DNA from 3 places in the Bacteroides clarus genome. Region 3 is predicted to be linked to each of the others. Evidence: riboswitches for the same ligand, from Rfam matches in the RefSeq annotation. Region 3 holds a riboswitch; each other region holds the start of a gene.

What was found. A riboswitch is a leader RNA that binds a small molecule or an ion and turns the genes downstream of it on or off. The one in region 3 is predicted to bind cobalamin.
Region 1: linked by a shared signal. The riboswitch ahead of I2F54_RS11120 (cysteine-rich CWC family protein) and the one ahead of I2F54_RS08990 (TonB-dependent receptor) in region 3 are both predicted to bind cobalamin.
Region 2: linked by a shared signal. The riboswitch ahead of I2F54_RS11135 (TonB-dependent receptor) and the one ahead of I2F54_RS08990 (TonB-dependent receptor) in region 3 are both predicted to bind cobalamin.

The regions. Positions count from the first base shown of each region.
Region 1 is NZ_JADNLF010000009.1:62,338-72,865, reverse strand. It holds gene I2F54_RS11125 (TonB-dependent receptor plug domain-containing protein) at 1-1,133, opposite strand, end outside; cobalamin riboswitch at 1,274-1,477, opposite strand; cobalamin riboswitch at 1,532-1,741, shown strand; gene I2F54_RS11120 (cysteine-rich CWC family protein) at 1,804-2,043, shown strand; gene accC (acetyl-CoA carboxylase biotin carboxylase subunit) at 2,009-3,520, shown strand; gene I2F54_RS11110 (acyl-CoA carboxylase biotin carboxyl carrier protein subunit) at 3,533-4,048, shown strand; gene I2F54_RS11105 (acyl-CoA carboxylase subunit beta) at 4,051-5,583, shown strand; gene I2F54_RS11100 (putative transporter) at 5,690-7,375, shown strand; gene I2F54_RS11095 (sugar phosphate nucleotidyltransferase) at 7,372-8,133, opposite strand; gene I2F54_RS11090 (RapZ C-terminal domain-containing protein) at 8,137-9,567, opposite strand; gene I2F54_RS11085 (cobyrinate a,c-diamide synthase) at 9,705-10,528, shown strand, end outside.
Region 2 is NZ_JADNLF010000009.1:73,708-84,235, forward strand. It holds gene I2F54_RS11125 (TonB-dependent receptor plug domain-containing protein) at 1-86, shown strand, start outside; gene I2F54_RS11130 (sirohydrochlorin cobaltochelatase) at 161-1,360, shown strand; cobalamin riboswitch at 2,140-2,423, shown strand; gene I2F54_RS11135 (TonB-dependent receptor) at 2,476-4,710, shown strand; gene I2F54_RS11140 (sirohydrochlorin cobaltochelatase) at 4,751-5,701, shown strand; gene cobJ (precorrin-3B C(17)-methyltransferase) at 5,812-7,236, shown strand; gene cbiE (precorrin-6y C5,15-methyltransferase (decarboxylating) subunit CbiE) at 7,279-8,511, shown strand; gene cobM (precorrin-4 C(11)-methyltransferase) at 8,579-10,432, shown strand; gene cbiD (cobalt-precorrin-5B (C(1))-methyltransferase CbiD) at 10,437-10,528, shown strand, end outside.
Region 3 is NZ_JADNLF010000006.1:215,741-226,268, reverse strand. It holds gene I2F54_RS09020 (hypothetical protein) at 1-233, opposite strand, end outside; gene I2F54_RS09015 (RNA polymerase sigma factor) at 238-777, opposite strand; gene I2F54_RS09010 (DUF4250 domain-containing protein) at 923-1,099, opposite strand; gene I2F54_RS09005 (iron ABC transporter permease) at 1,287-2,315, opposite strand; gene I2F54_RS09000 (ABC transporter substrate-binding protein) at 2,308-3,441, opposite strand; gene I2F54_RS08995 (YncE family protein) at 3,450-4,577, opposite strand; gene I2F54_RS08990 (TonB-dependent receptor) at 4,602-6,620, opposite strand; cobalamin riboswitch at 6,678-6,872, opposite strand; gene I2F54_RS08985 (multidrug effflux MFS transporter) at 6,901-8,136, opposite strand; gene I2F54_RS08980 (helix-turn-helix domain-containing protein) at 8,293-9,144, shown strand; gene I2F54_RS08975 (Cof-type HAD-IIB family hydrolase) at 9,225-10,457, shown strand; gene I2F54_RS08970 (RecQ family ATP-dependent DNA helicase) at 10,525-10,528, shown strand, end outside.

The sequences.
Region 1 (10,528 bases), on a different contig from region 3:
CCCGCTATGTGGTGGGGCGATTCCAGGCGGTTGTACTGGTACTCTATACCGGTATTGAGGATGTGCCGGTCGCCGAAGTAGAAGATGCCTTTCACCTGCGCCAGCACTTGTTGCTGTATGCTCTGTTTGATGCGCTGGCCGGGGTAGTAGGTGATGCGGTCGCCGTCTTTGAAGTAGTCGGTGATGTCTTTCAGCTTATAGTCGTAGAAGTAACCGTAGCGGCCGTATGAGAGGTCGGCGGTGAGGTAGTTGCGCCCGTTCAGCTTGTACCTGCTTCCGGCGGCAAAGGTGTAGTTGCGGTAGTAGAAGTCGTTGGGCAGGTACTTCCACGGGCCGTGCGTACGCATCACCCAGCGTTCGTAGTACGTTCCTTCGGCGGTGAGGTTCAGTCTCTTGTTTACCTGCCACTCCAGATTCTCGGAGAGGGTGTAGTTGCTGGAACGGTTGACGGTAAGCATGGTAGAGCCGGACTTCAGTTGGTTCTGGTCCCATTGCATGTCCGTATTGCGCCAGCCGTCGGTATGGCGGAAGTTGATGCCGGTCACCGATTTCAGTTTGCCGTAGCTGAAGCCGAAACTGGTGCTCTGCCGTACGTCGCCATGCTCGCCCACACGAGTGGTATTGGTGAGTTCCATCTTCTCCCTGCTCTGCTTGGTGATGATATTGATGACTCCGGCGATGGCATCGCTGCCGTAGAGCGAAGAGGCGGCGCCTTTCACAATCTCGATGCGCTCTATGTTGGCGGGATTCAGTTGGTTGAGGTCGTTCTGTCCGCCGATGTCCCCGTTCATGCGTTTGCCGTTTATCATGATGAGGATATAGTCGTTGTTCAGTCCGTTGAGCTGAATGTGACTGCCCATATCGCCGTCATGGAAGGTGAGGGAAGGGCTGAGACCGCTGAGAAGGTCGTCGATGCTGCGCGCCTGGTATTGCTCCAATGCTTTTCCTGTGAGCACTTCTGTCTGCACGGGGGCGTCTTTCAGGTAGTGTTCGGTTCCCGTACCTGTTACCACTACTTCGTTGAGCAGTAACGAGAGTTCTTTCTCATCTTTGTTTTTAAGGATACTTTGCGCTGTGGCTGATTGCATCACACCGCACAGCAGTACCGCTTCAAGCCAATACTTGTGCTTCATCGTCTACCGATTTTTACGTTGAATAAAATAAAACGGCACGTCGCTTCTGTGTGCGAAAGGGATAATGGCCCGAAAGAGTAAAATAGGAATCCTATCGTATCAGTATGGGGGACATCGCTTCTAATCCTGGAAGCTCAGTGCTCAAGTTACGGAAACTGGTAGGTATTCTGGCTCTCCTCTGCTTGTATTGCCTTCCCATCGCATTGCTGCGACAGTGGCTTTTGCGGATACAAGCGTCTTTTACTGAGGATTACAGCTGCAGGTACAGCTCCGGTTTTGCACCGGATTCCCTTACATCGGCAGGCGGATATGCCTTCCCGATTGCCAATTCCGGGAGCAAAGATAAAGACTTTTATACATTATTTTGTCTTTTATTCCTAATTATTTTAGTTTTTCTTTATCTTTGCCCCCCGAATCGGTTCCGGACGGACGTATCTGCCGTTCGGATTAAAAGGGAACCGGGTGTAAATCCCGGACAGTCCCGCTGCTGTGAAGCTCCGTCAAACGAAGTCTTGATAAGAACCTTTGCCACTGATATGCGTTTATATATCGGGAAGGCATCAAGATAAGGAGTCAGTCAGAAGACCTGCCATTCATTAAAGTCTGTCTTTTCTCGTGGGATAGGAAAGCAGTACGAAGCCCAAGTTAACGTTTAACTATAAAAAAAGAGATGCCTATGCAAAAGGTATGTCCGCGTTGTGGTGCAACATTCGAGTGCATGCACAATGATATATTACAGTGTCATTGCGCGTCCGTCCGGCTGAGCCCGGAGCAACACGCTTATTTGAAAGAAACCTATCCGGATTGCTTGTGTCATGCTTGTCTGACGCAATTGGCGGCCGGAAATATTCCTTATATAAATAAATCAAGAGAAAATGATAAAGAAAGTATTGATAGCGAACAGAGGTGAGATTGCCCTGCGCGTGATGCGCTCCTGCAAGGAAATGGGAATACTGACCGTGGCTATATTTTCCGAAGCCGACCGTACTTCGCATCATGTAGCGTACGCCGACGAAGCCTATCCGATAGGAGCGGCCGCGGCCAAAGAGAGTTATCTGAACATAGAGAAAGTAATCGGAGTGGCGAAGCATTGCGGTGCGGATGCTATTCATCCGGGCTACGGCTTCTTGTCGGAGAATTCGGAGTTTGCCCGCCGTTGCAAGGAAGAAGGCATTATCTTCATCGGCCCTTCGGCGGAAACCATGGAAGCCATGGGCGACAAGATAGCCGCCCGCAAGCGGATGATTGCGGCCGGCGTACCCGTAGTGCCGGGTACGGAACAGCCTTTGCAAAGTGCCGAAGAGGCCGTACGCATCTGTAACGAAATCGGTTATCCGGTGATGCTGAAAGCGTCTATGGGCGGTGGCGGCAAAGGCATGCGCCTTATTCACAAGGAAGAAGAAGTGGTGGAAGCGTATAATACGGCGCGTTCGGAGTCGATGTCCTCATTCGGCGACGACACGGTGTATCTGGAGAAGTTTGTGGAAGAACCGCATCACATAGAGTTCCAGATTTTGGGTGATAACCACGGCAATGTGATTCATCTGTTCGACCGCGAGTGTTCGGTGCAACGCCGCAACCAGAAGATTGTGGAAGAAAGCCCGTCACCGTTCCTGACGCCAGAGCTGCGCAAGGAGATGGGAGAGAAGGCGGTTGCCGCCGCCAAGGCCGTAAACTATTCGGGTGCGGGTACCATCGAATTTCTGGTGGACAAGAACAGGAACTTCTACTTCCTCGAAATGAATACGCGTTTGCAGGTGGAGCATCCCATCACGGAAGAAGTGGTGGGCGTGGACTTGGTGAAAGAGCAGATTTTTGTAGCCGACAACCAGCCGCTGCATCTCCGCCAGGAAGACATCTTCCAGCGCGGTCATGCCATAGAGTGCCGTATCTGCGCCGAAGATACGGAGAACAACTTCATGCCTTCGCCGGGTATCATCAGGCAACTGACCGAACCGAACGGTATCGGCGTGCGCATTGACAGTAACGTGTACGAGGGATACGAAATCCCCGTCTACTACGACCCGATGATAGGTAAGCTCATCGTATGGGCCACCACCCGCCAATACGCCATCGAGCGTATGCGCCGTGTGCTGTACGAGTATAAGATAACCGGACTGAAAACCAACCTTGCCTATCTGAAACGTATCATGCACGTGCCCGATTTTGTGAAGGGCGAGTACAACACGCTGTTCATCGAGAAGAACGCGCGCATGCTGGTACGCTCCAACGGCAGCAACGAAGAGATAGAGAACGTCGCCATGATTGCGGCTTATATGGATTATCTGGTGAACCTGGAAGAGAACGCTTCGACACAGTTGCCCGACGGCCGTCCTATCAGCCGCTGGCGCGAGTTCGGATTGCAGAAGGGTGTGCTGAGAATTTAAAGGAAATTGTTTATGGAAATACATATCGGAGACCGTGTGGCGGACGTTACGCTGGTCAGTAAAGAGGGAAATAAGGTACAGCTCACCATCGACGGGAAGCCGTACGAAGTGGATATCGTAATGGCGGAAAACGGAAGCTGCTCCATTCTGCACGACGGGAACTCGTTCAACGCGGGACTGGTGCGTGGAGAAGGCGGAAAGAGCTATGACGTGAGTATGTTCTACCGTTCGTATCATGTGGATATCGTGGATACGCAAGCCAAGTATCTGCACATGAAGAAAGGGGCGGACGAGAAACAGGGTGACAAGATTATCGCCCCGATGCCGGGTAAGGTAGTGAGCATTCCCGTGAAGGCGGGCGACCGCCTGGCGGCCGGAGACATTGCCGTAGTGCTGGAAGCCATGAAGATGCAGAGCAATTACAAGGTTAATGCGGACTGCGTCGTGAAAAACATATTGGTGAACGAAGGCGAGCCGGTAAACGCGAATCAGGTATTGGTAGAATTGGAACTTATTAAAGAAGAATAATCATGAATAGAGAAGAAATATACGCGCGTTTTGAGGAACTGGATAAACGCGCCTCGCTGGGTGGCGGAGTAGACAAGATAGAGAAGCAACACGCCTCCGGGCGCATGACGGCGCGCGAACGCATCGACATGCTGCTGGACAAGGGCACTTTCAATGAATTGGATAAGTTCGTTACCCACCGTTGCACGAACTTCGGCATGGAGAAGAAACAGATAGCGGGCGACGGCATGGTGACCGGTTACGGAAAGATTGACGGACGTCAGGTGTTTGTATACGCCTACGACTTTACGGCGCATGGCGGTTCGCTGAGCGAGACGAATGCGGCCAAGATTGTAAAAGTGCAGCAGTTGGCATTGAAAAACGGCGCTCCCGTCATCGCCCTGAATGATTCCGGCGGCGCACGCATACAAGAGGGCGTGAACAGCCTGGCGGGATATGCTTCCATCTTTTATCAGAATACGATAGCTTCGGGAGTAATCCCGCAGATTTCGGCTATCCTGGGCCCTTGTGCGGGTGGCGCATGCTATTCGCCGGCACTGACGGACTTTATCTTCATGGTGAAGGAGCAGAGCCATATGTTCATCACGGGTCCGGACGTGGTAAAGACCGTTACGCACGAGGAAGTGGACAAGGAAGAACTGGGCGGCGCCTATACGCATAGCAGCAAGAGCGGCGTCACCCACTTTATGTGCAATACGGAAGAGGAGACGCTGATGAGCATCCGTGAACTGCTGAGTTTCCTGCCGTCCAACAATATGGAAGACGCTCCGTTCGCAGCTTGTACGGATGATATTCATCGCCAGACGGAAGCGTTGCAGACCATCATACCGGAAGACCCGAATATGCCTTATGACATCAAGGACATTATCGAACCGGTACTGGATAACCAGTATTTCTTTGAGGTGATGCCTCACTTCGCCAAGAACGTGGTGGTGGGCTTCGGACGGCTGAACGGACGTTCGGTGGGTATTGTAGCCAACCAGCCGGCTTATCTGGCAGGCGTGCTCGACATCGACGCTTCGGACAAGGCGGCCCGCTTTATACGTTTCTGCGACTGTTTCAATATTCCGCTGATAACGTTTGAGGACGTTCCGGGATTCTTGCCCGGCACGGTACAGGAGCACAACGGCATCATCCGTCATGGAGCCAAGATTGTCTATGCCTATGCAGAGGCTACCGTGCCCAAGATAACGCTGATAACCCGCAAGGCTTATGGCGGCGCGTACATCGTAATGTCCAGCAAGCCTACCGGCTCTGACGTGAATCTTGCCTATCCGCAGGCCGAGATTGCCGTAATGGGCGCGGAAGGAGCCGTGAATATCTTGTACAGAAAGTCCTCTCCCGAAGAGAAGGAAGAGATTATCAAGGAATACGAGGAGAAGTTCTCCAATCCTTACCGTGCTGCCGAACGAGGCTTCATCGATGAGATAATCATGCCCCGCAACACCCGCTATAAGCTGGTACAGGCATTGGAAATGGCTCATAACAAGAACCAGAGCAATCCGCCGAAGAAACACGGCAATATGCCTTTATAAATAGTTATTTTTAATGTGTGAAAACTTGTATCCCCGGAGAAGTGATTTCTGTGGGGGTACTTTTTTTACTTGATTACCGATTACCCTGTTATTATACGTTGAAACTATGGAATTATTAAGAAATCTCTTTGAGGGATACCCCAATCTGTGGGGTGGCGGGGTGGCGCACTCCGTACTTATTTTGTCGCTTGTCATCGCGTTCGGCATTATGCTTGGCAAGATAAAGGTTGCCGGAATATCGCTGGGCGTTACCTGGATATTGTTCGTAGGTATCGTATTCGGTCATTTCGACCTGAATCTGGATGAACACTTACTCCACTTCCTGAAAGAGTTCGGATTGATTCTGTTTGTTTATTCTATCGGTCTGCAGGTGGGGCCCGGCTTTTTCTCCGCCTTTAAGAAAGGGGGATTTACGCTGAACGTGCTGGCGGTACTGGTTGTGTTTATCAGTGTCCTGATTACGGTGGCGCTTCATTTCATAACGGGAATACCTATTACTACAATGGTCGGCATCTTGTCGGGAGCGGTGACCAACACTCCGGGACTGGGCGCTGCGCAGCAGGCCAACAGCGATTTGAACGGGATTGACGCGCCGGAGATAGCATTGGGCTATGCGGTGGCGTATCCTTTGGGTGTTATCGGATGTATTCTGGCTTTGCTGGCGTTGAAATATCTGCTCCATATCAATACCCGGAAAGAAGAGGCGGAAGCCGAACAGGGGCTGGGGCATCTGCAGGAGCTGACCGTACGCCCCGTTTCCGTGGAGATACGAAACGAGGCGGTGGACGGCAAGACGATAAAGGAGATAAAACCGTTGTTGAACCGTGCGTTTGTCATCTCGCGTATCCGTCACCGTGATTCGGAAAACGAGGTGGAATTGGTGAATGCCGATACGGTATTGCATCTGCAAGACCAAATTCTGTTCATCTCCAACCCGAAAGATATGGAAGCCATCATCGCCTTTTTCGGCAGGCAGATCAGCGCGGAGTGGGAGCAGGACAAGAAACTGATTTCCCGCCGTATCTTGATTACCAAGCCGGAACTGAATGGGAAATCGCTGGCGCAGCTGAAAATCCGTAATAACTTCGGTGCAAGCATCACCCGTATCAACCGTTCGGGAGTGGATTTGGTGGCAACTCCTCACCTGCAGTTGCAAATGGGCGACCGGGTAACGATTGTGGGTAGCGAACTGGCTGTAAGCCATACGGAAAAGGTACTGGGCAACTCCTTGAAACGTTTGAACCATCCGAACCTGATTCCCATCTTCCTGGGCATAGCGTTGGGATGTATTTTGGGAAGTCTGCCTTTCATGTTTCCGGGCATTCCGCAACCGGTCAAGCTGGGGCTTGCAGGCGGTCCGCTGATTGTATCCATACTTATCAGCCGTTTCGGCCCCCAGTATAAACTGATAACGTATACCACCATGAGCGCCAATCTGATGATACGTGAAATAGGTATCTCCCTCTTCCTTGCATGTGTGGGATTGGGAGCGGGTAAAGGCTTCGTAGATACCATTATCCACGAGGGCGGCTATGTGTGGATAGCATACGGCGCGATTATAACGATAGTTCCGTTGCTGGTGGGCGGACTGATAGGACGCTATGCCTGGAAACTGAACTACTATACACTGATAGGCGTACTTTCAGGAACGAATACCAATCCGCCGGCACTGGCTTATTCTTCGGAACTGACTTCGTGCGATGCGCCCGCCGTGGGATATGCTACGGTTTATCCGCTGGCTATGTTCCTACGGGTGCTGACCGCACAACTTCTGATATTGGCATTGGCTTAAAAAGAAGGGGACGCTTGCCGGTCTGACGAATAGTACGCTTCGGCTTTAGCCAGTGTTTCCGGTTTGCCGATGTCGAACCAATGGCGGTCTTGAAGCGGATAGCCCTGTATACGGGCTGTTTCGCAGACAGACAGGTAGAAGGGGATAATGGAGAACTTTTCTTTCCATTGTCCCCTTTCCATATAGCGGAAAAGGGAAGGGGATATGACGTGAATACCGCCGAAAGCCATTTCCTTGTATCGGTCTTCCCGGAAAGAGAACCCCTCGGGCTTGGTTTCGCCTGTGGATTTATTAATCCAGCCATGCAGACGGTTGGCGTCATCCAGTAACAGGTAACGGGATGTCTGCCGCCGGCTGACGAGCAGTGTAGCTTCCGCATCGCTCTCCCGGTGATGCCTGTAAAACTCTGCGAGATTTATATCGGAAAGGATGTCGGCGTTGTGTACTAAGAACGGCTCGTCGCCGTCCAGAAAAGGACGGGCTTTCTTTATCCCGCCACCGGTGTCGAGCAGCATATCCCGCTCATCACTGATGTGGATAGTGACGCCGAAATTGTTATTGGCGCGGAGAAACCCGATAATCTGTTCTCCGAAGTGGTGGATGTTGACCGTAATGTCATTGAATCCGGCCTCTTTCAGTCGTAGAATCACCCGTTCCAACATCGGCTTTCCGGCTACGGAGACGAGCGCTTTCGGGGTGTGGTCTGTCAGCGGACGAAGGCGGGTACCCAGTCCGGCAGCGAATATCATTGCTTTCACTGTTTACTTTTTTGCGCTAAAGCTTTGTTCTATGTTCTGTTCTCTATGCATCAGGTTCACTTGCACGCCGAATTTCTTGTTCAGGTGCTCGGCAAGATGCTGTGCCGAATATACGGAACGGTGCTGACCGCCTGTACAGCCGAAACATACGGACAGGCTGGTGAAACCGCGTTCCATATACCGTTTTACGGATGCATCCACCAGGGCGTATACGTGCTCGAGGAAGACGGCGATTTCTCCGTCCTCTTCAAGAAAGCGGATAACGGGTTCGTCGAGGCCGGTGAAAGGCTTGTAACGTTCGTATTTACCGGGGTTGTTCACGGCGCGACAGTCGAATACGAAGCCGCCGCCATTGCCGGAAGAATCTTCGGGGATGCCTTTTTTATAGGCAAAGCTGGTGACTTTTACCACCAGACGGCGTTTTTGCAGGTCGTCGGTGAATTGTTTCAGCTCGGTCAGTTCGTGCAGCACTTTGCAGAGATACGGATATTCGGGGTAAGGTTCTTGCAACAGCTGGCGCAGGTTTTCAATGGCGAAAGGCACGCTTTGGATGAAGTGGGGCTTCTTCTCGAAGTAACCGCGGAAACCGTAGGCGCCTAACACCTGCATGGTGCGGAACAGTACGAAATGACGGAGCTGGGCATAGAAGTAGTTCTCATCCACCGGCTGGTATTTGCGCAAGGCTTCGATGTACTCTTTCAGGAGCTCTTGGCGCAGACTGTCGGGATAGTTGGCTTTGGCTTGCCACAGGAACGAAGCCACGTCATAGTAGACAGGGCCTTTGCGTCCGCCTTGGAAGTCGATAAGCCAGGGTTTGCCGTCCTTAATCATTACGTTGCGGCTCTGGAAGTCGCGATACATGAAAGTGGCGGAACTGCTGCGAAGGAGTACGTCCGCCATCTTCTGGAAATCATCTTCCAGACGGTCTTCCTGGAAATCCATGCCGGTTGCCTTGAGGAAACAGTATTTAAAGTAGTTCAAGTCCCACAGGATACTGCGGCTGTTGAACTCCGCCTGCGGATAGCAATAGGAGAAGTCCATGCCGTCGGCTCCGGCAAACTGTACGGCGGGCAGCAGGCGGATGGTTTTACGCAGCAATTGCTTCTCCTCTTCTCCGAATACGCTCGTCTTGCGCCCTTTCTCGATGGCATTGAACAGGAGAGTGTCTCCCAAATCTTCCTGAAGGTAGTACACGTCGTCTTCGGAACGGATAAATACTTGGGGTACGGGTAAGCCCTTTTGGCGGAAATGCTCTGCCATATAGAGAAAGGCACGGTTTTCCTCGACGGATTCGCCGCTGACGCCTATCAGTGTAGGCGTGCCTGTGAGGCGGAAATAACGGCGGTTGGAGCCGGAAGAGGGAAGTTCGTCGATGGCTTCGGGTTCGTGCCCGGTATGCGCGATGTAGAGTTTTTTAAGTTCTTCGGTTATCATAGCGGTTTTTTTATATTTGGCAGCTAAGATAAGGTTTTTGTCGGAGATATTTTTACCTTTGCCGAATAAAATCCGTAAGTCAGTCTGTAACGGAGAGCCTGCTTATACTTTATACCTTATATTTAAATTCAAGCGACATGCGCCACATTCCTCAATTTCTCATAGCAGCCCCTACATCGGGTAGTGGAAAGACTACCGTAAGCCGCGGCCTGATGGCTCTGCTGACGCAAAAAGGGTTGGCGGTACAGCCTTTTAAATGCGGACCGGATTATATCGATACCAAGTACCATACGGCTGTATGCGGACGCGCGTCCGTTAATCTGGACACGTTTATGGCTTCCGGTGAACATGTGCGCGAGCTTTATGCGCGCCGCGCCGCTTCTGCGGACGCCTGCATTGTGGAAGGGATGATGGGGATGTTCGACGGGTACGATCGCGACCGGGGGTCTTCGGCGGAGATAGCGCGGTTGTTGCAGCTTCCTGTCGTGCTGGTGGTGGATGCCAAGTCTGCCGCTTATTCGATGGCTCCTTTGCTGTCGGGATTCATTCATTTTCGTCCGGAGATACGGATTGCGGGGGTGATATTCAATCGTGTGGGGTCGCCCCGGCATTATGAAATGCTTCGGGAAGTGTGTGACGAGGTGGGCGTTGCCTGTTTGGGCTACCTTCCGAAGACGAAAGCGCTGGAGCAGGAATCGCGTTATTTGGGGCTTGATTTCAGCCGATCCGAAGGTACGGATGCCATCGGTACTCTGACAGGGTTGCTGGAGCAATACGTGGATTGGAAACTGTTGCTGGAAAAGACGGCGCTTCCGTTGCGGGAAATGAGGGGAAAGGGGCAGGATAGGGTCGGCGGTCGGAAACCGGGCGGTCTGCGTATATCGGTGGCGCGTAATGAGGAATCTTTCTCTTTCATTTATGAGGAACATTTGGAGATATTGCGCGAAATGGGGAGTGTCTC
Region 2 (10,528 bases), on a different contig from region 3:
GCACTCCTTTCGGACGCAACCGGGCTACCAGCACGCCGGGAAGGAATTTCTACGCATCGGCGCTCATAAAGTTCAAGAATAAGTAAGGAAGTCCGCTTCATTAACTCCTGAATTCCCAATAACAAAATATCTTTTTTATTAATCAATTTACAAACAAAGTATGAAAAGTTTCAAGTTTTATCTGATGGCGGCTCTCGTAGCGGCCGCAACTTGCGCGGGATTCACTTCCTGCAGTGACGACGACGATGCGGAAAGTACCGTAAATCCCGCAACCAGGGTAGTAGCCGAAACCAAGAAGCATGATACCGCTATCCTGCTCTGTACGTTCGGAAGCACTTATAACGAGTCGTTGGATGTATACAACGACATCATCGCCGATTTTCAGAAGCAGTTCCCTCAAACAGACATCTACATGTCGTTCACCTCACGTACCTGTATCGGCCGTGCAGAGGCTTCTACCGGCGAGGCGCGCTACAAACTGGACCAATGGCTGAAAGCTATCGGCGATGCGGGATATGCACGCGTAGCCGTACAGTCGCTTCACGTTATCCCCGGTGAGGAATACCTCTCGCTGATGAATACCGATATCAAGAAAAACTTTATGATTGACTGGTACCCGCACATCGACGTACTGAAAGGCGCCAACCTGCTCTCTACCGATGACGATACGGAAGAAGTGGCACGGGTTCTTTACACTCATTACAAGGACAAACTGGCCGACAAGAAGAACATCGTTCTCCTGATGGGACACGGTAACCCCGATGTGAACTACAATGCCAACATCAAGTACTCCGAAACCCAAACCGCCTTGCAAGCCCTCGCCGCGAACAAGAATATCTTCGTAGGTACCGTAGACTACGGCGAAATGCTTTTCTGGCCGAAAGAAGAGGAAGAGAAAGCCGCAGACCGCATACCGGTAGCCTCTCCCGACCAAATGATAAGCAGCTATCCCGGCTGCATCTACTCACAAGTGATGAAGTATTGCAAAGACAATAACCTGCAACCCGCAGACGTAACCGTTTACCTCGCTCCTTTCATGTCCATCGCCGGCGACCACGCCCACAATGACCTTTGGGGTATCGAAGCGATAGCCGAAAACAAAGGCTCGGACGAAGTGGAACTCAACACCAACGAATACAGTTGGCGCGAACGTCTGGAAAAAGCAGGTTTCAAGGTAGACAGAGCGTTTGAAGCCCACCCCGTAGGCCAGGCCGATGCCGACCACGGTATCAAAGACGGTTGCGGTATCAAAGCTTTGGGCAGCTATCCCGAAATACGTGCAATCTGGGTGAACCACCTGAAAGAGCAATGGGATACCGACGCTTGGGAAAACGGTGAAGGGTATCAACCGGAAGCATAACGTTCTTCCTTTTACCGACAGATGTCCGGCTAAGAAAGAACATCTTTGTCCCACTGCCGGAAAACGACAAATATTTTCTTAATTCAATAAGGAAGAAAAGGAGAAAAAAGGCAGAGGCAGAGAGAAAAAGCGGGTATTTCTCATTTCGGGAGAGATGCCCGCTTATTATATTAATAATCAAACCATTAAATCAAAATTTTAAAGAATATCCAAACTTTTTCAGGTTCATTCCAAGGGTCGTTTCCTATATGACCCTCTTTGGCCGCCATAAAACAAATCATCCCAACGCCGAATGACAACATTTTTCTATAAAAAGACAAGATAAGCACAACCCTCTTTCACAAGCAGCTCCTCTCATTTGCAAACCATCCGGAAACCCTAAAAATCATCTGTGCCGAATGGACACATCAACCAGGCAACACTCTTCTTTTTTATTTTACAAAATAAGATTCCGATTCACAATGACGATTAATATTGCCCAAGCATCCTATTTTTCACAATCATCTATAAATCAAATAAATACCTTAAAAATAGGCGGCTAAATAGGGGCAATAAGGAAATGAGCCTAAAAACGACCCTTTCCTTAAGAGCCCATCAAGTAAAAATAACCGACAGCACCCCCTTTCTCATCCGTCTTACAAGCTAAAAATATTCATCCCATGAGACCAAACCAACCGTCTCACGAGATGAAAACATTCATCCCCCGAGACAAAGCGAATCATCCCGTAAGACCGATTGCATTATCCCGCCCTTTCCTTCATCAATTAAAAATAAACCCCTATCTTTGTCACCGCTTAGGTGATACACCCGTTGTTCCAACGAGTTGTATAAAAGGGAATCCGGTGCGAAGCCGGAACAGTGCCCGCTACTGTAAAGCCACTTTGCCCCGTCCGCTTACCGCGGCAACGGAGCATACGGAAAACATTCTTCAAAACGATGCCACTGTCTTACAGACGGCTGCCGATAGCAAGCGCCGGTTCGGGCGCATCGCAGTCCGGGGGACGGGAAGGTGTGGTTTTCCGCAGGGCTGAGTCAGGAAACCTGCCTTGGCGATTACACAGTCAACGCCTTCCCGGGGTCAGGAAGACAAGTATTAATCTTACATTTTTCAATAAATGAGAACCAAATGTTTATTGGCAGCCATGCTGTGCTGCCTGACACTCCTGCTCCATGCCCAGACCGCATTGAGCGGAAAAGTGGTGAGTGCCGGCACCAACGAGCCCCTCGTAGGGGTAAATATCCGCGTAGACAACAGTCTGACGGGATGCACCACCAACGGAAGAGGAGAATTTACCATCGACAACCTGCCCGGCGGACAGCACACGCTGCGCTTCTCCTACATCGGCTTCACCCCCGGGAAATACACTACGGACGGACAGGAGACTGACATCCTCGTAAAGCTGGAAGAGAGTTACAGCAACCTCAGCCAGGTGGTAGTGACCGGAACCGGTACGCACCGCCGCATGACGGACAGCCCCGTTCCCGTCTCCGTAATCACGGCCAAAGAAATAGGCGGCGCCAACGTATCCACGCTGGAAGAAGCGCTGGTGAAACTGACGCCCAACATATCTTCCTACACCAACGGCATGGGCACTACCATGAGCCTGAACGGCATCAACGAGGACTACATACTGATACTGGAAAACGGCAAGCGTCTGGCAGGCGAAGACCGCTACACGCGCATCAACGTGGCCAACATCAAGCGCATCGAGATACTGAACGGCGCAGCATCCGCCCTGTACGGAAGCGATGCCATAGGCGGCGTTATCAACATCATCACGGACGATGCCCGGAACACCGTAAACGTATCCAGCTACACCCACTACTCCGGCGAAGGACGCCTGACGGAAAGCGTCAATGCCGATGTCAATGCGGGCAAGTTCTCCTCTTACACTTCCTACCAGCGCCGTCAGGCAGGAAGCTGGCAGAACAACAACATCGACGAGAACGGCTACGAAACCGGACGTCCTACTTCCGTAGGTTTCTACTCCAACACCGTAAACCAGCGTTTCGTGTTCAATGCCACAGATAAACTGTCGTTCTACGCGCGCGGTACTTATTATGATAATAAAACCCGCCGTCCGCAGGATGCCACCTACTATGCCAAAAGCAAAGGCCAGTTCGTGCAGAAAGACGCCTATACCTACAACCTGAGACACGAGACCTATACCTATGGCGCCGGCATGAAGTACATGATAAACCGTTCGGCCTACATCGACGCGGAATTCTACTCGGACAATTTCTCGTCGGACTATATGTACTTCAAGAAATCGGGCAGCTATCTGCCGGGCGACCAAGTAACCCGCAAGCAAGTGCGCTACTACAACGGAAACATCAAAGGTATCTTCCGCCTGGGCAGCCGCAACAAGCTGTCCGCCGGAGTGGAATACGTAAACGAGGGGCTTGAGAGCGAATCGGACAACATCGACTCCCGCCACATGTACACCCTCGCTTTCTATGCGCAGGATGAAATAAAACTGCCCCTGAACCTGCAAGCCGTACTGGGCATACGCTACATCTACAACGAGAACTTCAAGAATTATGCCACTCCCAACGTATCGCTGATGTACAAGCTCGGCGGACTGAACCTGCGCGCCGCCTATGCGGCAGGCTTCCGTACGCCTACCCTGTCGCAACTCTACGCCACCGACGAGTCCAAGACCAGCAACCGCTACACCACGGGCAACGTCGGTTTGAAACCGGAAAAGAACAACTTCTACTCGCTGAATGCGGAGTACAACTACCGCCGGCTCTCCGTGTCCGTCACCGGGTTCATCAACGACATCCGCGACATGATAAACTACCGCACCCTCTCCGACCAGGAAATACACGACATGGGACTGGACGACAAGCACGCCACCTTCGACGAGATACGCCAGCGCGACAACGTGGACAAAGCTAAGACCAAAGGCATCAGCCTGAACGCCAGCCTGAACCTGGGCGCGGGCTTCAGGGCAGGCGGCGGATACACGTACATGGACACCGAAGCCAAGCAGTTGCAAGCCGACGGCAGCTACGAAGTGTCGCCCATAGACAAAAGCGTCAGGCACATGGGGAACATCAACGGCCAGTGGGAACACGCCTGGAGCTTCTACCGCCTGAACGTAAACGTGCACGGACACCTGCAAGGCGAACGCTACTCGCAAACGTACGGTTATGCTCCCAAATTCCAGCAATGGGATTTGAACACCCGCCATACCTTCAACCTGCAATCCGTGATTCTGGAACCGGGCATAGGCATCGAAAACATCTTCGACAAGACAGACGACCGCCCCTGGAACAACAACTTCTCCACGCTCAACCCGGGACGCTCGGTGTATGTGAGCCTGTCGGTACGATTCAAGAAATAAAACAGTAACCATTTTTATAAAACAGCAATCACTTTCGTTTATGAAAACCTCTCTTCTCTCCCTGCTCCTTGCCGTTTCTCTCTTCTGCGCCGCGCACGAAGGGGGAAACTTCGTGTCGAGCGATATGCTCGCAAGTATGAAACCCGGCGAAAAGGCCGCGTTGCTTATGGTACACTTCGGCACGACGCACGACGATACGCGCGCGCAGACGATTGACGCCGTCAATGCCCAGGCGCGCAAGGCTTTTCCCGACCTGGAATTTCGCGAAGCCTACACTTCGCGTATCATCATACGCCGCCTCAAGGCGCGCGGCGTCGACAAACCCACCCCGCTGGACGCGCTGCTCCAACTGCGTGGAGAGGGCTATACGCACATTATCGTGCAAAGCACCAATATCATCGACGGCGTGGAAATGGAGTCGCTCCGCCGTGATGTGGAAAGCGTGCTGCCTTTCTTCAAGGAGATACGCGTAGGCACTCCCCTGCTCTATTCGGTGGAAGACGCGGAAAAAGTAGCCGGTATTCTGGGACGACGCCTCGATGCTTCGGTACGGCAGGGCGCCAAGAAGAAGTCCCAAGAACACTTCGTATTGGTGGGACACGGCACTTATACGCCCGGTACCGCTGCGTACAGTCAAATGGACTATATGCTGAAAGCGGCCGGATTCGGCAACTTCCATGTGGGGACCATCGAAGGCTATCCCACCTTTGAGACCATGCTGGCGCAACTGAAAGCGGCCCAGGCAAAGAGCGTGACGCTCGTCCCTTTTATGTTTGTAGCCGGCGACCACGCCAAGAACGATATTGCCGGAGAATGGCGGGAGATGCTTGAGAAAGAAGGCTATACCGTTCATGTGCGTATGGAAGGTTTGGGGCAAATACCTGAAATACAGGAGATATTCGCAGACCATATCCGTTTCGGGCTGAAGCACCGCATGCAGGGCATCATGGAAAAGAAAGCGGCCTATGCGGCAGGAGAAAAAAACGAGTGAGAAAGTTGCATTTTCATGCCTTAATGTGATAAATAGAATGTATCTTTGTAGACTGTAAGCGCAACGCTTACCATGCTCTGCAAGAACAGAAGCGATAAGCCAGATAGCAAATGAAACAATCCAAAATAATCATTGCCGGCATCGGTCCGGGCAATGAGCAAGACATAACACCCGCCGTAATTACCGCTTTGCAGGAAGCCGATGCAGTAGTGGGATATAAATACTACTTCCGTTTTGTCACTCCACACTTACGTCCCGGTACGGAATGTATCGATACGGGGATGAAGCGGGAACGCGTCCGCGCCGAACAGGCTTTTGAACTGGCGGAACAGGGAAAAACGGTGTGCGTCATCAGTTCGGGCGATGCCGGGATTTACGGTATGACGCCCCTTGTGCATGAGATGAAGCGGGAACGGAACAGCGACGTAGAGATTGTTTCCCTGCCGGGTATCAGCGCGTTTCAGAAAGCGGCTTCCCTGCTGGGAGCTCCTGTGGGACATGACTTCTGCGTTATCTCCCTCTCAGACCTGATGACACCGTGGGAACGCATCGAGAAACGCATCATTGCCGCTGCCGCAGCCGATTTCGTGACAGCCGTCTACAATCCCAAAAGCGATGGCCGCTACTGGCAACTTTACCGGCTGAAAGAGCTGTTCCTGCTGGAAGGGCGCTCACCGCAGACGCCCGTAGGATATGTGCGCCAGGCGGGACGTCCCGAACAGGAAGTGCACATAACGACGCTGGAAGCGTTCGACCCCGAAGAGACGGATATGTTTACCGTTGTACTGATAGGCAATTCGCAGTCGTACGAATGGAACGGAGCGATGATTACTCCGCGGGGATATTACCGGGAAGAGGCGGAAACCCACCCTCGGCAACTCCCGACCAACAAAGGACAGGATATTATGATACGGAGTTTCCGCACCATCGAGAAAGAGCTCAAGAACGGGAACATTCCTCTCGACCATAAATGGGCGTTGCTGCATGCCATCCATACCACCGCGGACTTTGAAATGGAAAAGCTGCTGCACACAGACGACAAAGCAGTGGAAACATTATATCAAGGCATCACCGGAAAGCGTATACGGACTATCGTCACAGATGTGACAATGGCCGCCAGCGGTATTCGCAAAGGGGCTTTGGAGCGTTTGGGCATAGAGGTGAAATGCTACCTCGGCGACCCTCGCACCGCAGCGATGGCAACGGAGAAAGGAATCACCCGCACACAGGCCGGCACACGCCTCGCCGTCGAAGACCATCCCGACGCCCTCTTTGTATTCGGCAACGCTCCGACAGCCTTAATGGAACTCTGCGACCTTATACGCAAAGGGAAAGCGCATCCGGCAGGGATTATCGCCGCTCCGGTGGGCTTTGTGCACGTACAGGAGTCCAAGCACATGATAAAGCCTTTCACCGCCATCCCGAAGATAATCGTGGAAGGGCGCAAAGGCGGAAGCAACCTCGCCGCGACATTGGTAAACGCCATTTTGTGCTACAATGACGCGGAGCAACTGCGACCGGGACGGGACGTGTGAAACAACGGTTAAGGATTAACGATTAGTGGTGAGCGATTGGTTATGCAACGGAAATTTATCATTATAGGAACGGACGATAACCGGACGCCTTTCTTTCCGCCGGAAGTATTGGAACACATACGGCGCGGGAAGGTCTTTTCGGGGGGAGTACGGCATAAAGAGATTGTCGGGAACTTGCTACCGGATGATGCGGAATGGATTTCCATTACCGTACCGTTGGAGAATGTATTCGCGCGATATGAGAGGGTGTTCGGCGGTGACGAATGCGGGCAAACGGATGCCGGCCACAGGCAAATCGTGGTCTTCGCTTCGGGCGACCCGCTGTTTTTCGGCTTTGCCAATACGGTGAAACGGAAATTGCCGGATGCCGAAATCAAGCTCTACCCCTCTTTCAACTCTCTCCAGACATTGGCGCACCGCCTCGTAATGCCTTATGACGATATGCGCACCGTTTCGCTGACGGGACGTCCCTGGCACGAGTTCGACCGTGCCCTGATAGAGCGCGCTCCCAAGATAGGCATCCTTACCGACCGGGAACATACACCCGCCGCTATCGCGTCCCGCATGCTGGAATACGGGTATGACCGTTACACCATGTATGTAGGGGAGCATCTCGGCAACCCCGAAAAAGAACGTATCCGCCACATGACGCTACGGGAAGCGGCGCAAGGCGGTTTCGAGCATCCCAACAACCTGTTGCTTTGCGCCACCGCTTCCTTAGAAGCCCGTCCTTTCGGCATTCCCGACGAACGGTTCGCGCACTTGAACGGACGCGCCCGCATGATAACCAAAGCGCCCGTCCGCCTGCTTACCTTACAGGCGCTGGAGCTGAACCGGCGTCGTGTATTCTGGGATGTCGGTTTCTGCACCGGGTCGGTATCCATCGAAGCCCGGCTGCAATTTCCCCACCTCACGGTCGTTTCCTTCGAGGTACGCGCCGAGGGCGAAGAACTGATGAATATCAACAGCCGCCGCTTCGGTACGCCGGGCATCACGGCAATCACAGGCGATTTCCTGCAAACGGCGACCGATGCTCTCCCCCGCCCCGACGCCGTCTTTATAGGCGGACACGGCGGACGGCTGCCGGAAATGCTGGCGAAGATAAAGGAAAACTTACAGCCCGGCGGATGTATCGTCTTCAACTCCGTATCGGCAGACAGTAAAAACGCGTTCACGGAAGGAGCCGAAGCCGCCGGCCTGATACCGCATCCGTCCGTACGCATCGCGCTGAATAATTATAACCCCATCGAAATTATGAAAGCGACGCTTTCATAAAACAATAAGACAAGATATATCCATTATGAAAACAGACATACCTGTTATGAAAGCGGACGCTCCCCGCATGAAGACGGCCATCATGCTCGTCTCGGAAGCGGGACTGGCTTCTGCGCGGCTGTTGCTCAAGGAGTTTCCCGAAGCGGAGATTTTCACCCCGCGCCATGAAGACGGATGTACGCACATCGAATCGACCGGCAGCTTCACTGCCGAGAACTTCAACCGTTACGACACATTTATCTTCATCGGAGCCATGGGCATCTGCGTACGCTCCATCGCCCCCTGCGTGAAGAACAAGTACACCGACCCCGCCGTAATCTGCGTGGACAGTACGGGCAGATACGCCATCTCCGTCCTGTCCGGACATATCGGCGGAGCCAACGAACTGACCGCAGCGATAGCTGGCGCATTGGGAGCCGAGCCCGTGATAACCACCCAAAGCGACCTTACCGGACTGTGGGCGTTGGACAAACTGCCCGGGCGTTTCGGCTGGTTCCCGATACTCAATGTGGATGCTTCCGCCCTGCGGCTGGCGGAGCTCGCCCAAACTCGCGAGGAGAAGATGAAGGCGTGCATGAACGAGCCTATCCGCCTCTTCGTAAGCGGAAAGCCCACCGCGCTGCTGCTGGAAGTCCGCGACAAGGGTACCGACTGGCTGGAAGCGCATCTTCCCCCTCATGTAGAGGTGTTCTATCGTCTGAAAGACATTGAGGTATCCCGCTTCCAACTGGTGCTGTGCGTCTCGCCGCAGGTGCATTACATAGAGGGTACGCCGTCTATCTGCTATGTGCCGCGAATGGTGCACGTCGGCATCGGACTTGCCCGCCAGGCCGGGCCTGTGAAGGAAGTGACGGAAGAGATTCTGGACAGGCTGAAAGAATACGGCATTCCCCGGCAGGCCATCGCATCCATCGCTACGATTGACGCCAAGCGTGACGAGCCGGTGGTGAAGTCGCTCCAAAAGGAATACGACGTCTGTTTCTACACGGCCGAAGAGCTGGCGGCGACAGACGTGCCGCATCCCAGCAAAACCGTGATGAAGCACATGGGTACGCCCAGCGTGAGCGAGGCGGCAGCGTTGCTGTCTTCCGGCAACAGTGAGCTGATAATGCCGAAACGTAAAGGCGGGAACTATACGGTAGCCGCCGCTATAAATATCCGCGCCTTGCGCCGGGGACACATCGAGATTGTAGGCGCAGGCCCCGGTGACCCCGACCTTATCTCCGTACGGGGACGGGAGATGCTGGAAAAGGCCGACCTCATCCTCTATGCAGGCAGCCTCGTGCCCCGTGAGCTGACGCTTTGCGCCAAACCGGGCGCAACGGTGCGCAGCTCCGCTTCCATGGATTTGGAAGAACAGTTCGCGCTGATGAAAGATTTCTACGACAAAGGAAAGTTCATCGTGCGCCTGCATACGGGCGACCCCTGCATCTACGGAGCGATACAGGAACAGATGAACTACTTCGACCGATACGGCATGAGCTATCACATCACGCCGGGCATATCTTCTTTCCAGGCAGCGGCGGCGGCTCTGAAGTCGCAATTCACCATTCCGGAGAAAGTACAGAGCATCATACTGACCCGCGGCGAAGGACGGACTCCTATGCCCGAACGGGAGAAACTGCACCTCATGGCACGCTCGCAAAGCACCATGTGCATCTTCCTCAGCGCAGGCATCGCGGAACAGGTACAGGCGGAACTTCTGCAAGAGTACCCGGAAACAACCCCCGTAGCCGTATGCTATCACCTCACCTGGCCGGACGAACGCATCTTCCGGGGAGAGCTGAAAGACCTTGCACGGATAGTAAAAGAGAATAACCTGACCCTGACAACCATGATTGTCGTAGGCGAGGCTATCGGCAATCGCGAAGGACTGTCGCGACTGTATGCACACGAATTCAAACACTTATTTAGAAAATAAAAAAATGATATTAGTATTAGGCGGTACAACCGAAGGACGCATAGCCGTCCAAACACTTGAGGAAGCTGGAAAGCCCTTCTATTATTCAACCAAGGG
Region 3 (10,528 bases):
AAATCGGAAGTTCCTCTTTCGCCTTTCCAAAAATGGGACGGTATAAACAGAAGGCCAACTGATACTGCAGCTATGGCGACACCCGTAGAAACGGTTATCCATAAACGGTGTCCCGGAAACCTGCTGCCACAAGTACGTTTCCGCACATTACGCTGCATCTCCTCAAAGAAGCCTTCGGGAACGCGATAGGGTGTTTTTTTTCCTATATCATCAAAATCAAACTCTTTTTTCATAGTCCTAATTATTTAGTATGTACTCTTTAATCTTCTCCTTCGCATAATGATAATTCACTTTAAGCGTGTCTGCCTTACTATCGAGGATATGAGCTATTTCTTCATAATCAAGCTCATCATAGTAGCGAAGGTTGAATATTAATCGCTGCTTTTCCGGCAATCTCAATATTGCTTCCTGAAATTTGACAGCCAACTCATTTTCATAATCCACATAATCGGAAGCCTTTAATTGAGAAATCAGGTTTTCCTGAACATCCTCGGTCGAAACCGTTTCCCGTTTCTTACGGCTGTTCAACAAGCGAAGACTTTCATTCGTCGCAATCCTGTAAATCCATGTGCTCAATGAACTCTCTTGACGAAATTGCTCCCAATGCCTGTATACCTGAATAAAGACTTCCTGCAATACATCCTCCGCATCTTCATGCAACACCACCAAACGCCGTATATAATAATATATCGGTTCTTGAAAGCATTCCACCAACAGTTGGAATCCTTGCTCGCGGTTGGATTTATATATTTGCCGAATCTTGTTTTCGTTTATCATCAGTTCATCCGGGTTTTACAGGTTAGAAAGGGAAAAAAGGCCGAAGTTAAATGAGGAGCGGTACATTTGTTGTTTATTAACAAAAAAATCAGGGCTGCATCTTGATAAAGACACAGCCCTAATCCATCTGTTTATAAGTTCGGAATTACCAGAATCTGTTTCGTGCAGGGTTATACTCAAATCCCACCGTTTTCAGCGTCCGGATAATTTCATCTCTTTCTACGTTCATATCCTCACAGAGTGCATCCAGTGAAGGATAAAAATCACGCAATTTCATGTTGATGAAGCTATACAGCATCATCGGATCTTCAGGTAATTTCATAATCGCAACCTTTGTTTAAATTAAAACTAATACCGGGTGCAAAAGTACTATAAAAAATAATACAAAAGTATCTAATCCTTTGAAATCTGCAAGTTATCCACGCAAACGATTGAAATAACATAAATGCAATGGGGAGCCGCTATTTATGAGCGCTCTAAAAGAAAAAGTCCTATATAGTTGAAGAAAATCAATTGAAATGCTGCGGGTTTCTCTGACTAATGATAACATAGATGATTACCGGCGCCCCGATAATCGGCGTAACCGCATTCAAAGGGATAATCCCCGCCTCACCGGGCAAAACACAAATCAAATTGCAAAGTAAAGCCACCGCCCCGCCACTCAAAATAGTAACGGGCAATAAAGAATTATGATTGGCAGTCCGCAATATCATACGGGCTATATGAGGCACGGCAAGACCGATAAATGCAACCGGTCCGCAAAATGCAGTGGTTATGGCGGTCAGCAAACCGGTTATAACCAAAAGCCAGTTACGTACATGCCCTATATTTACGCCCAGATTCTCGGCATAGCGCTCTCCCAGCAATAATGCGTTCAGAGGTTTTATCAGTAGTAAGGAACCGAATAATCCGGTTACCGTTACCAATGCGAAAGCGGGCATTTGTTGCAAAGAGACGCCACCGAAGTTACCCAATCCCCATATCATATAAGATTGTACTCCCTCCGCCGTAGCAAAGAAATTCAACAAAGCGATAGCGGAAGAAGCGATATAGCCTATCATAATACCCGTTATCAGCAACATGACATTGCTTTTTAACAGCGTAGAAAAGAAAAGGATAAGCCCCATTATCAACATGGCTCCTACAAACGCCCCTGCCAATACGGAAAAGAAACCGGACAGGCTGAACGTTCCGGCCGATATGCTCCCGCCAAAGAATAACATCACAAAGGCCACTCCCAAACTCGCTCCGGAATTAATGCCCAAAATAGACGGGCCTGCCAACGGATTTTTAAAGGCTGTCTGCAACATCAACCCGCAAACAGACAATGCGCTTCCGCAAAGCAATGCCGTCAAGGCTTGGGGTAAGCGGGACTCCCATACGATAAAACTCCAGCTTGCTTTTTCCCCTTCGTTTCCCATCAGGATACGGAATACATCGGATACAGGAATCGTAACCGACCCTATCAACAGATTAGCCACAAACAGTAATACTATTACTATTCCTAATCCGACACCATATTTCCATCCTTTACTCATTCAATTTGCAAAAATAACGCAAACCGCCTAAATCTCCTATTTCAGGGTGTAGAATCTGTATCAAATCCGCCAATAAATAATCCGGACGGAAAGGCGTTTCTTCATAGAAAGGTACTTTCGCCGTATTACATCCGTAAATATTCCTCGTCTTGAATGCCTTGAAACCTGTATAACCCATATAATCGGCTTTCAAATCAGCATAAGTCATATCCCGGTCGCGATTGTATTTGATGGTCCAGACATCGGCATCTCCGGCTTTATCAAAAACTGTTTCAAAAGCCAAAGGAATGGAACCGCTATGTTTATCTTCCGAGAAGACATAACGTCCGCAGGCGTCATTAAACAAGCGTCCGATTGTACTGCGACCACCCGGAACGTACCATGCAGAACCGCTTTTCAGTTCGCTAACAATTGATAATGACACTGACGAAAGCGCTGCACTCTTTTTAAGCCGGCTATAACAGCTATCCACTTCGGCAAAAAGGCTGTCGGCCTCGGAAGCAACTCCAAAAAGCAATCCATAGAAACGCATCCATTCGGCACGGCCTAAAGCGGAAGTTTCCATATAATCGGCACATTCGATAATGGGAATATTCAGTTTTTCAATGCGTCCGTAACCACCACTATTCTCAAATGGAGAGAGCAGGATGGCATCGGGATGTAACTCAATAATCTTTTCCATATCAGGGTTCATTCCGTCGCCGCAGTCAATAATAGCTCCCTTACTGCATCCGTCCTGTATAGACGGGAGTTTGATATACTTCAAGTCACAAACGCCACCGATACTGCCCGTAACTCCCAAACTCTCCATAAGGCTGCAATGAACCGAAGAATAAATTACCGATTTGCGGAGAGGGGTACGGACAATCGTACCTTCGGGTAAATGAGCCGGCAATGATTGGGATGACGGAACCAGTATGTACGTATGCAATGTTTTCAGGGTGTCCCAAGGGTTGCGCAAAGTAGCGACGGTGTAGTCGGAATAGGTCACCAATGTGAGATTGTCGGCATAGCGCAGAGGGATGGTGTCACCGGCCGTTAAAGCTAAAGAAGCTTTACTTCTCCCTCCGCAAGAAGAGAAAAGCAAAGCTACTAAAAACAAGACTGATAATACAAGTCTCCTCATTGTCTCTGTTAATTAAAGAATACAGCAGAATTTGGGTTTTGACCACCACAATCAAATTTTTCCATATATGTACCGTCATTTCTGAAACGGTAAATATCACCGTTTACATTACTATGTCCTGTAGTACCGATATAAATATCACCATTACTATCGTTGACCGCTATCATGTAGATAACTGCTGTAGAAAGCTCTTCTGGAGCATTTTTCAAGAAAGAACCGGAGCTTTTAGTGCCAAGCTTTACATCATAAGTATAAAACGTATTGACTGCCGCAGTTTCCGGCCAATTGCTGTAATCCACTCTAGAGTCCACACAATACAATTTATCGTTTTCAACGGCCACGTGAGTGGCATATCCCAAATTAGTCACCTTATTATTATTTTTTGAATCTATCATCTGCAATACCCGGCTTTCAGCGCTATAATCCCAAGAAATAAGAAATACCTTGTCATTATCTTCCGTCAAATTATTAGGGTTTGAGGCTACCGTCAAAGTCTCTTTAAAAGAGAATGCATTCAAGTCAAAAACTAAAACTTCCGTATGATAAATATAGTTTCCACCTTCAATCTTATAAGCATTGGCTACATAAAGCATATCATTACAGATGGCAACCCCTTCCAAATTATCACCATATCCTGTTAGCTTCTTTTCTACTTTCAATGTATTGGCATTGATTTTGGCAACCACACCGCCATAGAAAGACGCATAAATATAGCCGTCATGAGCTGCAATATAACGAATACCGGCAGACAAATCTGCATCACCTACAAAAGAAACACGAGCCTGCTCCACACATGCTGCATTCAGTTTGGCCAAATAATTAGAACCATAAACAGAAACATAGATGTAATCTTCATACTCTATCATATCCTGACCGGTATCTCCCAATGAAGCCTTGTTCTGTGCTTTATAAATATCACCGATAACATCGTTGTCTTTATTCGGAGCATAAAATGCTATACCGGCATTATTCTGTCCCATAGTTCCTTCATTCAAGAAATAAGCACGGACATAAGGTAATTCAATCTTTGAACCGCTATCGTCCCAACTTTGCCCATCATCATCACTGCAAGATGAAAATGAAACACTCAGTGCCAACATACACAGCACACTCAATAATAAACTTCTTACTTTCATAACACTTTATTAATTAAATTAATTTTAAAATTTAAACGTTCCTGTCACTCTCCACGAACGCCCCGGCATAGGATAATATTTTATCACATCATACTGTTCATCAGTCAGATTGATGATTTCTGCTTGAAGCTGTAATTTACACTTTTTAAAAGCACACTCTTTAGAGATACTGGCCGTATGTTCCATATAACCAGCTATCTCATTTTCAGGAATATTTTGTGACAAGCAATAACGTTTACTTACACCTACGACGGAGTAACCTATGCTAAACCAAGGCATTTCAAACCTCGCAGATACATTGCCGCTATGCTTCGGAGTATAAGGCAACTGTTCCTTATAATTTTTGGCATCCGAATCTGTAAGGTCAATTGCTTTCTGCAAAGTATATCCGCCGGATATAATCAAATCTATATTTTTAGCTAACGGCGCTGATATCGCCAAAGTAGCGTCTACTCCTGTAGCACGGACAGTCCCATAGTTTGCCATACGCCACGCATAAGTAGTGGGAAAAGCTACAATTTTATCAGTCACATCATTGTAATAGGCATCAAATGTCACAGAAATATAGTCTAAAAAAGACAGAGATGAACTGCTCCACGTAATCCCTACATTATATTCATTCGCCTTCTCCGGACGTAAACTTCGATTGCCCAATCTATAATAATACAAGTCGTTAAAAGTAGGTGTACGAAAAGTGCTTTTGTACATAAAACGCAGAAAAAAAGTTTTTTCCATCCAAGGCTGTATACTCACGGAAGCCGAAGGAGCCAAACGACGGAAATTCTCAGGAGCATTCCCAACCTCCACTTTTTCAGTGATAAAAGTATGTACCAATGAACCGGAAGCGGTGATTCTTCCGTATTGGTAACGGATATTGAAAGCTGTCAATGATGCATACCGGGTAGGAAACGGGCAGTCTTTCAGATTACTACGTAATGTATTTACAGCCCCATCTTGTGCCAAAGACAAGGATAAAGTCTTAAATGGACGGTATAGAGCCGTTGCAGATAAATAATATTCATCCTGCCTATGTACAGCCTGATAATATCCGTCCGCATATTCCTTCCCTTCATCCTCATACCTATTCCAGCCATAGTTATACTTTGCCTGTGCCTGCAAACTCCATTTCGAAGAGAAGTGTTTTTTATAACGCGCCTGTACAAAGGTATTCTCATCCCAAAGCGTTTCGTCGGAAATCGGGTTATAAAGAGTTACCGCCCCCGGAAGCCCACGGCGGGAATTGAAATAATATCCTTTTACGTCCACCTCACCACCATCTTTAAAAGTGTGATATAGCGTTGCTTCTCCTTGCCAAGAATAAATATCTGAATTATTACGCTTTTCTTCTGTCACATACTTTCCATTGACCAAAGTAAAAGGATAATTTCCATCGGCACGCATATAATTAGCATTCAAAGCCAAACGCGTACGGTTACCTATTTTTTGCCACCAACGCAACGTGGGGGTAACATACCCAAACGATCCACTACTTATCCTAGCTTGGAAAGCAGCACTGCGCCCTTCATCAAAATGCGGTTTCTCAGTCTCAATGCTCAATACACCTGCCGATGCATATAAACGGGCTGATTGCAACATATTTTCTGTTTGTCCTATTGCTAAAGAAAGGGTTGAGACATTATCAAGCGAAAAACGCCCTATATCAATTTGCCCTGCCTGAGAATTACTCACAACAACCCCATCATAACTGACAGCCGTATGCGCCGCCCCTATATTGCGCACAGAAACAGTCTTCAACCCGCCGATACCACCATAATCTTTTACATTGGCACCTGCAAAACGACGTACGGCATCTGCCATATTCTGTATGCCGAGACGGCTTATATCTTGTTGCGACAATGTTTGTATAGGTACAGCCGAAGTTACTTTATTAGGCATTCGCCGTGCTGTAACAGTCACCTTTTCAATTTGGTGCACTTTTCCTGTAATCGTATCCTTTTTCGCCACCTCTTGTGCCGAAAGCAGAGCACCGCCCATACAAAAGAAACCGATACAGGCAAACCGCACCTTCATTCTCCACATCATAAAAGAGTAAAGATTATCTTTAAACGACGTACACTGTCCGCTTTCCTCGAACGGACAATTTTTTGACTTTGTTTTGCAGGTCTTCTGACTTATTTCTAATGTATCGCCTTCCCATTTTAATTAAAACAGTGGCTAAAGAATGATACATTCAACGCGAAACTCACAGCAGCGGGACTGTTCGGGATTTACACCCGATTCCCTTTTCATCCGTTTCCCGAATAGGGAACCGGAACAAAACGCGGGCAAAGATAAGAATATAATATAAATATTACTCAGCCCCTTATAACAGTTTCTGCAAAAAAACATTTATTATTCTATAAGGAGCGAAATTCAGAGCCTTCTTGTGGAAAGGCAACCGGTGGAAAGAAAAACAAGCACATACGCAAGAACATAACGACCCCATAAAGAATAAAAAGCCGGTAGACATTCTGATATCTCCCATACCTACCAAAGGCGATACAATCCCGCCAAAAGCAAATCCTATCGCACCCAAAAGAGCGGAAGCCACTCCGGCGTTTTTACGTTCACAATCCATCGCCAAAGTGTTGGAAGCCGTAAAAGTCATCCCTACCATCGCAAGCAGGCAGAAAATCAGTATCTCGTAAATCCAAAAATTACAATCCAGGAAAAATGCCACAGAAAGTAATATAGAAATAAATAACATGCCATGATTACCTACATGTAAAGCCCGTTCCATTGTAGAGAAACGAACAGCCAAAGCGGAAGATATCACCATGGCAACGGCATTAACCCCGAAACAGAAACTGAACAACATCGGTGAAAGACCATAATATTGCTGCATGATGAAAGGAGCGGAAGCTATATTGGTAAACAAAACTCCCATCGTAAAGCCATACTGCAATATGTAACGTACGTACTGACGGTTATGCAAGACAATACCAAAACGGCGATACATATCTCCCCACCTTATATTCTGCCTCTGTCCGCCCGGCAAAGACTCTCTAAAACGCATACTTCCGATAATCAAAAGAACGCCTAATATAAATAAGAACCAGAAGATACCATGCCAGCCGCCAAAGTCAGCCAGTACCCCGCCACCTATCGGAGCAACCACCGTAGCGATCCCATTAATAGCGCCGATAGTGGCAAGCATCCCCGCAAGTTCGTGAGCAGAATATTTATCGGCGGCAATAGACCGGGATATCACAACTCCTCCGGCTCCGGCAATTCCCTGTACAAAACGTAACGCGACGAATTGTGATATATTTTGAGAAAAAATACAGCCGACGGTAGAAATCAGGAACAAGGCCATAGCTATCAATAAAGGAGAACGACGGCCATACTTATCACTTAACGGACCAAAAATCAGCTGGCCTGTCGCTAAGCCTACCATACTTGTAGTAAGCCCCAACTGCACTCTTGAAGATGTGGTTTGGAAGAAATCCGACATTGCCGGTAAAGTAGGCAGGTACATATCCATGACAAACGGGCCAAAAGCGCTCAACATTCCCAGAAATACCAATATAAAACCTTTTGAATTTTGTTTACCTGTCATTACCTATTCCTCTTTTATAAATCGGCGGCAAAATTACCCCATATTTACAAGATAAGCTATGGCTTATCTTGTACAAAACGTTTCATTTTAGGAACAATATACGATATTATCATAGAATATAGCTACATTTGTTGCGTAAAAAAGAACTATATTCACATGTACGAACCGTTATCACCCGATACTTCCAGCATCAGATATGAGGAAACCGATTTATCGTATCTGAAACAGCGTCCATACCGTTTTAAATGCGGTATATACTTAATCTGTACACAGGGGCAAAGTATCATCTCCACAGGAGTACAACAATATACCTTTAATGAACAGACCGAACTGATTTTTCTTACAGGAAGCCTTATCCAGGTAATACAAGCCTCAGCAGATTTTAACGTACGCATGCTCCTATTCCCCAAAGATCTTTTCTTAAAAGCCATATTACCAATTGACACACCCTATTTCAACTATACCCATGAACACCCGCACTATCATCACACGGCAGATGAGAGAAGCCAGAAAACATGGCGGGAAATAGTATTATGGATGGATATAGCGCAAATGCTTTTCAAAGACAATACGCTCCAGTTCAGAAAACAACAAGAATTTAATTTCCTGCAAAGCTTATTAATGTGGCTGTTCAACACTATTCCGGAGAAGCTGGCCGCCAACAAGCAATACAGCAGAAAACAGATGCTTTGCCACCAATTCATGCAACTGATACGTGAGCACAGCACCTGCGAACATCAGGTTCCGTTTTATACAGAGCAACTGTGCATTACTTCTCGCTATCTATACGAAATCACTACTCAATACATGAATGGAAAAACTCCCAAGCAACTGATAGACGAGCAGCTGATAGCAGAAGCCAAAGTTCTTTTAAATGAGCCGCAACTATCCGTTACCGAAATTGCGGAACAGTTGCACTTTGCCGATCAGTCTTATCTGAGTCGTTTTTTTAAGAAGAATACCGGTATCTCTCCTAAGGAATTCCGCCTGCAGAAACTGTTACAATAAGTTTCGTCAAAATAAATTAAATCCGTTCGTTTTAACCGTCATTTTATTAACTTTGTTAGCATAACCAAAATCGAGTCGCCATGAAATATAAATTATTAGTTCTTGACGTGGACGGAACGCTTCTCAACGACGCAAAAGAAATCAGCAAACGCACTCTTGCATCTTTACTCAAAGCGCAGCAAATGGGAGTACGTATCGCATTGGCTTCCGGCAGACCGACTTATGGCCTCATGCCACTGGCCAAAACTCTTGAGCTGGGGCATTATGGGGGCTTTATTGTTTCCTATAACGGTTGTCAGATTATCAATGCTCAAAACGGAGAAATCCTGTTCGAGAGGCGAATCAACCCGGAAATGCTGCCTTATCTGGAAAAGAAGGCGCGCAAGAATGGCTTCGCCATATTCACTTATCATGATGACACTATCCTGACAGACAGTCCCGACAATGAACATATCCGCGCCGAAGCCGAATTGAATAATCTGAAAGTTATTAAGGAGGAAGAATTCTCCACGGCTGTAGACTTCGCACCATGCAAATGCATGTTGGTCAGCGATGATGAAGAAGCACTGGCCGGACTGGAAGAACATTGGAAAAAACGTCTGGACGGAACTTTGGATGTCTTTCGTTCGGAACCTTATTTTTTGGAAGTCGTACCTTGCGGAATCGATAAAGCCAATACCTTAGGCGCTTTATTGTCGCATCTGGACATAACTCGTGAAGAAGTAATCGCTATCGGAGACGGCGTATGCGATGTCAATATGCTCCAGATTGCCGGTTTAGGCATAGCCATGGGGCATTCACAAGATTCCGTAAAAGTTTGCGCCGACTACGTAACGGCTTCCAATGAAGAAGACGGCGTTGCCCAAGCCGTCGAAAAAATGATTTTAGCCGAAGTTCATGCCGCTGAAATTCCTCTTGACCTGTTAAACGCACGGGCACATCATGCATTAATGGGCAATTTAGGTATCCAATACACTTACGCCTCGGAAGATCGCATAGAAGCAACCATGCCCGTAGACCACCGTACCCGCCAGCCTTTTGGTATTCTACACGGCGGCGCAACCCTCGCACTTGCCGAAACCGTCGCCGGGCTCGGCTCCATGATAACTTGCCAACCCGATGAGATAGTCGTAGGTATGCAAGTCAGCGGAAACCATATATCTTCCGCACATGAAGGAGATACCGTGCGAGCTGTGGCAACCATCGTACATAAAGGACGCTCATCTCATGTGTGGAATGTAGATGTATTCACTTCCACTAACAAGCTCGTGTCTTCCATCAGGGTGGTGAACAGTGTATTGAAGAAAAGATAAATGAAAAAAAGTTCGATGCAGATACATAACCAATTCAAGTTATAGAACTATTTATTATATTGAACATATGT